2 regions of the Paenibacillus sp. FSL R7-0313 genome follow, and region 1 is predicted to be linked to the other one. Evidence: riboswitches for the same ligand, from Rfam matches in the RefSeq annotation. Region 1 holds a riboswitch; the other holds the start of a gene.
The links. A riboswitch is a leader RNA that binds a small molecule or an ion and turns the genes downstream of it on or off. The one in region 1 is predicted to bind thiamine pyrophosphate.
Positions count from the first base shown of each region.

Region 2: another riboswitch for thiamine pyrophosphate. It lies ahead of NSQ38_RS17985 (thiamine phosphate synthase); the one in region 1 lies ahead of tenA (thiaminase II).

Region 1 covers NZ_CP150219.1:4,456,311-4,460,908, reverse strand. Annotated here, with positions in the region: partial or broken gene NSQ38_RS19560 (endo-1,4-beta-xylanase) at 1-607, shown strand, start outside; gene NSQ38_RS19555 (sugar-binding protein) at 626-1,207, shown strand; TPP riboswitch at 1,414-1,511, shown strand; gene tenA (thiaminase II) at 1,628-2,287, shown strand; gene NSQ38_RS19545 (CotH kinase family protein) at 2,413-4,098, shown strand; gene NSQ38_RS19540 (L-dopachrome tautomerase-related protein) at 4,359-4,598, shown strand, end outside.
Region 2 covers NZ_CP150219.1:4,083,866-4,088,463, forward strand. Annotated here, with positions in the region: gene NSQ38_RS17980 (ABC-F family ATP-binding cassette domain-containing protein) at 63-1,613, shown strand; TPP riboswitch at 1,689-1,798, shown strand; gene NSQ38_RS17985 (thiamine phosphate synthase) at 1,977-2,681, shown strand; gene thiO (glycine oxidase ThiO) at 2,696-3,868, shown strand; gene thiS (sulfur carrier protein ThiS) at 3,865-4,068, shown strand; gene NSQ38_RS18000 (thiazole synthase) at 4,071-4,598, shown strand, end outside.

The DNA.
Region 1 (4,598 bases):
AGATGAGAAGTCTTACAACAACCAGGCGATGCTATTTGATTCAGCCCTGAAGGCCAAAAAAGCATACTGGGGACTTGTGGATGAATCCAGCTTACCTGTGTTGACACAGAGAGCCGTCTCACTTTCGGGTAAACCGGATATCAAAAAACAGTCACAAGATCCACTCTGGAACAAAGCGGTGTCTACTCCACTGAAGGGCGACTCTTCGGGATCAGCCAGTTTCCGCACCTTATGGGATCATAGTAACCTGTATATCCTTGTGGATGTTCAGGATGCGAAGGCAGATGTGAATGACAAAGTAGAACTCTTTGTTGATCTCAATAACGGCAAGACCACCTCATATGAAGCAGATGACCGACACGTAATCATTAAGCGGTCAGGCAAAGCTGAGGGCGCGGAGCAGCGTTCATATCGTGTACGTGAGACAAAAACCGGATATTCGGTTGAATTGTCCATTCCATGGGGTGGTATACAAATCGGATCAGAATATGAAGCAGGTTTGGATATCCGTGTGACGGATGGCGCTGCAAGTGGGACACAACCTTATAGTCCACTGTACTGGAATGATCGAACACAATCTCAGGAGCAAGATACAAGCAAATACGGCGTGATTCAACTCGCCCCTATGCCCAAATCTGCACAAGCTATGCAAGGGATTGTTCAGATTGATGGGAAGAAAGAAGCCCTATGGAATAAGGCTGTACCATTTGAAGTAAAAAGGTTGAATGAGACCGAAGGTGCAGAGGCAGTGGCTCGCGCAATGTGGTCAGGGGAGTATCTATATCTGCTGATTGACGTCACTGATCCAAACATCATCACAGATAGCATCAACCCATGGGATCAGGATTCGGTTGAGATTTTCCTGGACGAGAATCACCAGCGGACACCGTATTTTCAATATGATGATGCCCAGTTCAGAATCAGTGCAGACAATGTGGCAACCTTTGCAGGCAGTGCTTCACCCGGACGCCTTGTAAGTGCTGTGAAGAAAACGAATAAAGGATACCTCGTAGAAGCCAGAATCCAGTTGAATTCACTGACGCCAAAGGCTGGAAATGTCCTCGGTTTCGAGCTTCAAATTAACGACAACCAGGGCGGAGGTAAACAGAACGTAGCCAAGTGGAATGATACGACCAATGAGAGCTGGAGAAACACTTCCCAGTACGGAATACTCACTTTTGTCGAAAAAAACAAACTCGGGCATTAAATCGTTTGCAGTAATAGTAATAATAGAAACCATCATAACAGGGGATAAAACTCAACCATTGTTATGATGGTTTTCATCGTTTACATACGTCACCAAAGGTGATGAGGTGGGATACAAACTGCCTTGACTATATTTAACAGCCCTTGATATACTAAATGGATGTTATTTTTTCTTTTATGGGAACAAGAAAGTAATCAACTACATACAACCGTTTGCGAGGGAGCCTTAACCGGCTGAGAGGGTGTTAAACCGACCTTACCTGATTTGGATCATGCCAACGTAGGGATGCAACGATGAAACGCTGTACTTGGGTAGCTCATGCGAACCCCCTTGTTTTAGTGTATTTGTCTGCGAAACATCCTATGGATGTTTCGTTTTTTTGTTTTTAAATACATACATTATGAATTGGAGGAACACATATTGACTATTTCAGAGAGACTACACCAGGCAGCACAGCCTGTATGGAAGGAATGTCTTGAGCATCCCTTTGTTAAAGGGATCGGGGATGGTTCTTTACAGGTTGAACAATTTCGTTATTATTTGCTGCAAGACTACTTGTACCTGTTCGATTATGCCCGCGTATTTGCACTAGGTATCGTCAAGTCGCACGACCCCAAATTGATGCAGTTTTTTAGTAAAAACGTAGATAACATCCTGAATGGTGAAATGAAAATTCATCGTTCTTATATGGAGCGTTTAGGAATTACAGAGGATCATGTTTTTCAGGTAAAACCTGCACTGAAAAATGCAGCCTATACAAACTATATGCTCTCAGTTTCCCATGCGGGCGGTATAGCAGAAGTACTTGTATCGATTCTGGCCTGCTCATGGAGCTATGCAGAGATTGGTCAAGTTCTTGCCCAAAAGCCAGGTGCAGCTGATCATCCTTTTTATGGAGAGTGGATCACAGGATATGCTTCCTCTGAATACAACAGCAGCAATCAATCCCTTGTGGCGTTAACGGATAAGCTATTAGAAGGCTGTAGCGAGGAAACGTACCAACGAATGGAAGATATTTTCGTGATGTGCAGTCGCTTCGAGCTTGATTTTTGGGAGATGTCATGGAGGCTGGAGCCTTAAGTTCACTGGTCGTTCATTCAATTAGAGAGTACCATATGACGCCACTCATTCAGATTCATTTAAGAATTGCCATCTATGATGAATTACATATAAAAAGATTCAACAACAATCATGAGGTGATGGCAATGAGTATATACAAATGGCCTAAATTTATCGGTGTAGCGGTGTTATGTACTGCAATGCTGACGGCATGCAGCTCGACTAATCAAGGAAGTGTGGACTCGGAAAGCAATTCGACTGAAACAGAACAAACGAATACGGATAATCAGAGTAAAACGGAGAATACTGCGCAGACAGTAGGGTATGCCGATCAAATCAACAAAACTGAGGTTATGTCCATTTCGATTGATGTGGATGAAACGGCATGGAAAGAGATGCTGGATAATGCAAATGAGGAGCAGTACATCTCAGCTAATATTACGATTAACGGAACAACGATTGAAAACGTCGGAATTCGTCCAAAGGGTAACTCCAGCCTTCGGCAAGTTGCTAGCGATGATACAACGGATCGATATAGTTTCAAAATCAAATTTGATGAGTATGTTAAGGATCAAACTTGGATGGGGTTGGACAAGCTCGTTGTGAACAACATGATTAGCGACAATAGTTATATGAAGGAATACTTGAGTTATGACATCATGAGTTATATTGGCGTAGATGCACCTTTATTCGCATTCTCCAATATTAGTGTAGATGGAGAGACTTGGGGTTTGTATCTGGCTGTTGAAGACATTGACAGCGGATATCTCGCTCGAGCCAAGAATGATGAGGGTGAACTTTACAAGCCGAACAATGATGACAACATGGGGGCAGGAGGAATGGGAGGGCCAGATGGCAATCCTTTTGCACAAGGGTATGGAGATATGCAGCCTCCTACTGAAGGTATGGCGCCACCGGATGGTGCAAGTCCGCCGAATATGAACAGCGGGACAGGGGAAGATGGAGCGAATACACTACCGGAAGCAGGTATGAAGGGTAACCGTGGTCCAGGTGGTATGGATGGAAGCGGCAATGGTGTTTCATTGGTGTATACCGATGACAAATCATCCAGTTACTCCGCCATCTTCGACAATGCTGAGACCAAAACAACAGAGGAAGATTATCAGCGTGTCACTGAATCGCTCAAAAACTTGAGCACAGGTACCGAACTGGAGAAATATGTGGATGTGGACGAAGTTCTGAGATATTTTGCAGCCCACACGGTCGTTGTCAATATGGACAGTTACACGTCCAACATGGGACATAACTATTATCTGTATGAAAACGATGGACAGATCAGCATGTTGCCCTGGGACTACAACATGGCCTTCGGTGGATTTCAAGCTGGTTCTGCCTCCGATGTCGTGAATCTGGCGATTGATACGCCGGTATCAGGGGTCAGCCTGGACGAACGTCCAATTTTAGGAAAGCTCCTTGAGGTGCCGGAGTATAAGGCCAAGTATCATGAATATTTGCAGGAGATCGTAGATGGATACTTCGCAGACGGAAAATATGAAGAAAAAGTGCAAAGCCTGAACAACATGATCTCAGAATATGTGAAGCAAGACCCTACAGCGTTTATTACGTATGATAAGTACGAGGAAGCTGTTACAGAATTGACCAAACTTGGCACGCTGCGTGCAGAAAGTATACAAGGGCAACTGGACGGAGATATCCCTTCCACGACCGAGAAACAAAAAGAGGACTCGGATTCACTGATTGATGCTTCTTCGGTTGACCTGTCCAAACTGGGTGAAAATAATACGCGAGGAGGCATGGGAGGTCGCGGTCGTGAAGCTGCAGAGAGTAATCAGTCTCAGGATGGAAAATAAGTGACTTACGTAAAGCGAACAGATAATCAAGATGAGTTCAGCGATCAGCAAAAGATCGTACATTGAAGTAGACGGATAGCCTGAAATTTAATAAAACCAATGCGTACCGACATTTTGTCGTTCGCATTGGTTTTTTGTTCCTTGGACATTTTCAAAAACACGTAGAAAAAGACGATTAAGGGCCAGGTATTAGAAAAAGTCTGGAACATATTATAGGTAATATCTATTCAAATATGTTAAGGAGGATATCATAAAAACCTATGTTACCTATGGAAAAGTATTTCGGTAAGTTGGAACTCGTTCATTCCTTTTACGGGGCTATGCCTACAGGCGTTAGTGTATCCGAAACCGGGCGTATCTTTATTTGTTTTCCAAAATGGGGAGATGACGTTAGATTTACGGTAGCGGAAATTGTTGAGGGTCCGATGCAACCTTATCCTAATGTAGAAACGAATATGATCAACCCATTAAATATCAAAATGTCCTTCATCAGTGTCCAA
Region 2 (4,598 bases), 370 kb from region 1:
TAGAATAGGGTTTCGGAACAATCACAAAAGTAATGTCTAATAGATAGGAGCAACCTCATCTTATGAGTTTATTGTCAGTAGAGAACGTAAGTCACAATTTTGGAGATCGCACGTTATTTAAAAATGTATCGTTTCGTTTACTTGCCGGAGAGCGCGTAGGGCTTGTTGGTGCCAATGGTGTAGGTAAATCCACATTAATGAACATCCTTACAGGTAAATTGCTTAAAGATAGTGGAAAAGTGGAATGGACACCTAAGGTCCGTTATGGATATCTGGATCAGCACACGAAGCTTACGCCAGGTAAAACCATTCGTGACGTGCTTAAAGATGCATTCCTTCCGTTGCTTGAATTGGAAAAAGAAATGATGAATATTACGGACCAGATGGCAGATGCAGATCCAGATAAGCTGGAGCAGTTGCTGGAAGAGATGGGCGATATTCAGGAACAACTGGAACAGGGCGACTTTTATCTGATTGACGTAAAAGTGGAAGAGATGGCTAATGGTCTTGGTTTGTCCGCAATTGGTCTTGATCGGGATGTCGCAGCTCTAAGTGGTGGACAACGTACCAAGGTGCTGCTTGCCAAGCTACTGCTCGAGAAGCCTACAGCTCTGTTACTGGATGAGCCGACCAACTATCTGGATGTAGAGCATATTGAATGGCTGTCACGTTATCTGAAGGACTACCCGCACGCGTTCCTCTTAATCTCCCATGACACGGAATTCATGAATGAAGTCGTAAATGTCATTTATCATTTGGAATTTGCCAAATTAACGAGATATGCAGCGAACTATAACAAGTTCCTTGAGATGGCTGATATGAATAAAGCCCAGCATATTGATGCATATGAGAAGCAGCAAGAGTACATCAAGAAGCAGGAAGATTTCATTCAGCGTAACAAGGCACGTGCTTCAACTTCAGGTCGAGCGAAGAGCCGGGAGAAGCAGTTGGACAGAATTGAACGTATTGATCGCCCAGATGAAGCGGCCAAACCAACGTTCAAATTTAAGGATGCCCGTGCGAGCAGCAAAACGGTCTTTGAGGGTATTGATTTTGAAATTGGATATACGTTTCCTTTGCTGCCTAAGATGACAATGACAATTGAACGTGGTGAGAAAATTGCCATCGTAGGTTGTAATGGTGTGGGTAAATCGACGCTGTTGAAAACCATCCTGGGAAAAATATCTCCACTCAGTGGAAAGACTTTCTTAGGAGATTATCTCGAAACGGCATATTTTGAGCAGGAGGTTCGTGCTGGGAATATCACGCCGATTGAGGATGTCTGGAATGAGTTTTCACATTTGACCCAAAATGAGGTCCGAGGTCATCTCGCTCGCTGTGGGTTGAAAAATGAGCACATTACTCGTCCGCTTAATATGCTGAGTGGTGGAGAACAAGCCAAGGTTCGTTTATGCAAACTCTTGATGCGTGAAAGCAACTGGATTCTATTTGATGAGCCGACGAACCATCTGGATGTCACAGCTAAAGCGGAGTTGCAGCGTGCTTTGAAAGAATTCAAGGGAACGGTGTTACTGGTATCTCATGAACCTGATTTCTACGAGGGTTGGGTTACCAAAACATGGAATGTCGAAGAATGGTCTGAGAAAAACTAGACGATTTAAGACAATGTTTAACAGAAATGACGGTGACAAAAAAATCCGTCTATGGTAACATAGGCTACAACTTCATATGAACACTAGGGGGGCCGCACGATGCGGCTGAGATGGAAGAATGCGATTCCGGACCCTTTGCACCTGATCTGGATCATACCAGCGTAGGGAAGTGGCGAGCGCGTTTCAGTGAATGACGTGAGCAAACGGCAACTCAAAAGGACCGTCTGCTTAACGAATTGAAACATGCAGTTGCGTGTATAACGTTATGGCTATAAGGTCCATAGCTGAATTGCACGAAATGAACTGTATGCTTCAGTCAGTCATCTGGTTCAATATTTAATACGCAGCCACTCCCCTACGGGAGTGGCTTTTTTGTGTTTTCATAGCATTCACGCATGGAAGGAGAGGGATGGTACGGTAATTTCTCATGAACATGTACACGGATCATTTGAGTTGCATGTTGTTTCTACGGGTGCAGGGGATCAAGCATCTTTTGTAAAAGCTGCAAAGGACGTTTGGCCATCGGTGGACTATATTCATATACGAGAAAAACAACTCACATGGCAAGACAAGATCGGTTGGGCTGAAAGTCTGCGTAGCGTTGGCGTTCCATCTTGTCGCATCGTTATCAATGGTTCAGAGCTGCCTTCACAAAATGACATCTATGGAGGTGTACATTGGGGGCAAGATGCGATACGCAACTGTAACCCTACTGTCACAAGCAATGTGCAGCGACTTCGTCTAGGGGGATCTGTTCATTCCATCGATGAGGCGAAAATCGCTGAAGAACGGGGAGCCGATTACCTTTTCTTCGGGCATGTCTACTCAACCAACAGTAAGCCTGATCTTGACCCCAGAGGATTACATGCTCTTGCTGAAGTGTGCAGGAGTGTCTCCATTCCTGTCATGGCGATCGGTGGCATCGAACCGGGAAACATTCACGCGATTCGCTCTGCAGGCGCACAGGGAGTTGCTGTGATCTCGAATGTATGGGCGAGCGATTCACCGGATCGGGCCGCTGCATCATTAAGGCAGGCTATCGTTGCTACCGAAGGTCTGCGCGACTGAAAGGAGATGAGAGGATGAAAGAGATTGTAACTGATAATCCGGATAAGATTCATGCAGAAACGATTATTGTAGGCGGAGGTGTTGTTGGATGTGCCATTGCGTATGAGCTTGCTTCCCGTGGACAGGATGTGCTGTTGCTGGAGCGTTCGGCGATTGCAGGAGGCACTTCTTGCGCGGCGGCTGGAATGCTGGCGGCAGACAGTGAGGATTTTGCTCATCCTTTGATGGCTAAGCTTGCCAGACAGAGTAGACAGTTACTTATCGAGCAACAGGTGCTAATGGCTACACTCAGTGAGGTAGAGACTGGCCTGCAATGCCAGGGATTCCTAACTCCTTTTCGTTCATACAGTGAATTAAGTAGTTATAAGGACAATCGGAAGTCTGCGTTTTCTGCTTCTGCTGATGAGGTATGGTGGGATCGTTCCGTTGTGCAACAGGAGGCATCATGGCTTAACAGAGATACGTATGGAGCCTACTACAGACCTTACGAGAGTGAGATTCTTCCAGTCCATCTAACGAAGGCATATGCTGAATCCGCTCAAGCATTTGGAGCACGGGTTATGGAGGACATACAGGATATACGTGTGCAAGCAAACGAACATGGCGTGCAGGGAATCACCACATCGATCGGTGAGATGAGATGTAAACATGTCATTATAGCGGCTGGATTACAGAGTGAAGAGTTGATGAGACATGTGAATCTGAGCATGCCTGTGTGGTCGGTAAAAGGAGAAATAGCCGCCGTTCAGTTCTCAGATGAACATGCTGGGTACAGACCTGACAGAACGGTGTATGCAGAGGATATCTATATTGTTCCCAAAGCTAATGGCGAAGTTTGGCTCGGGGCAACCAGTCTGCCAGGCAGAACCGATCTGAACGTTTCTGTACAGGGTGTTCAGAAGCTGCTAACAGCGGCTACCCACTGGGTGCCTGGGATGAAAGAAGCACAATTTATACGAGCGTGGGCAGGCGTAAGACCGGCAACTCCAGATGGATTGCCTTATATAGGTGCTTGCAAGAGTATACCAGGGCTGTTCGCCGCCTTTGGGCATTACCGCAACGGTATCTTGCTTAGTGCGATAACAGGAAGGCTTATCGCTGAGTTGCTCGCTGGCAAAAGCTCAGAAGAACTCGGAATTGAGGCGCTGAGTCCGGAGCGATTGAACAGAAAGGGAGTGGTGCAGTGAATATCATCGTTAATGGTCAACGGATGGAGATTGAAGACAGATTGAATCGTGTGGATAAACTGCTTCAATCATTTGACCTGCAAGTCAAGACTGTAGTTGTAGAGCTGAACAAGCATATTTTAACCCGTGAGTATCATGAAACGACGGCATTAAGAGAAGGCGATCGAATCGAGATTGTACATTTTGTAGGAGGCGGTTGATGATGTTGAACATTGGTAAATATACGTTTGAGTCCAGATTGTTGCTCGGAACAGGCAAGTTTTCGGATCTGGAAGTGCAACGTCAGGCTGTGGAAGCATCTGAAACGGAAGTTTTAACCTTTGCTGTTCGTCGTCTGAATCTGGAGGAGCGCAACCAGAAGCATTTCCTGGATACATTGGATCTGGACAAATACACTCTTCTTCCGAATACGGCTGGAGCTTCCAATGCGGAAGAGGCGGTGCGAATTGCCGAGCTTGCGCGGGCTTCAGGACTTTGTGATATGATAAAAGTCGAAGTCATCGGAGATGGAATTACGCTACTCCCAGATCCGATTGAAACGTACAAGGCTTGCGAAATTTTGCTTGAAAAGGGCTTCACGGTATTGCCTTATATTTCAGATGATGTCATTCTGGCCAAAAGGCTGCAATTGCTTGGCGTACATGCTGTAATGCCTGGCGCTTCTCCCATCGGAGCTGGCAGAGGCATCATCAATCCCTATAACCTTGAGATCATCATTGAGCAGGCCGTT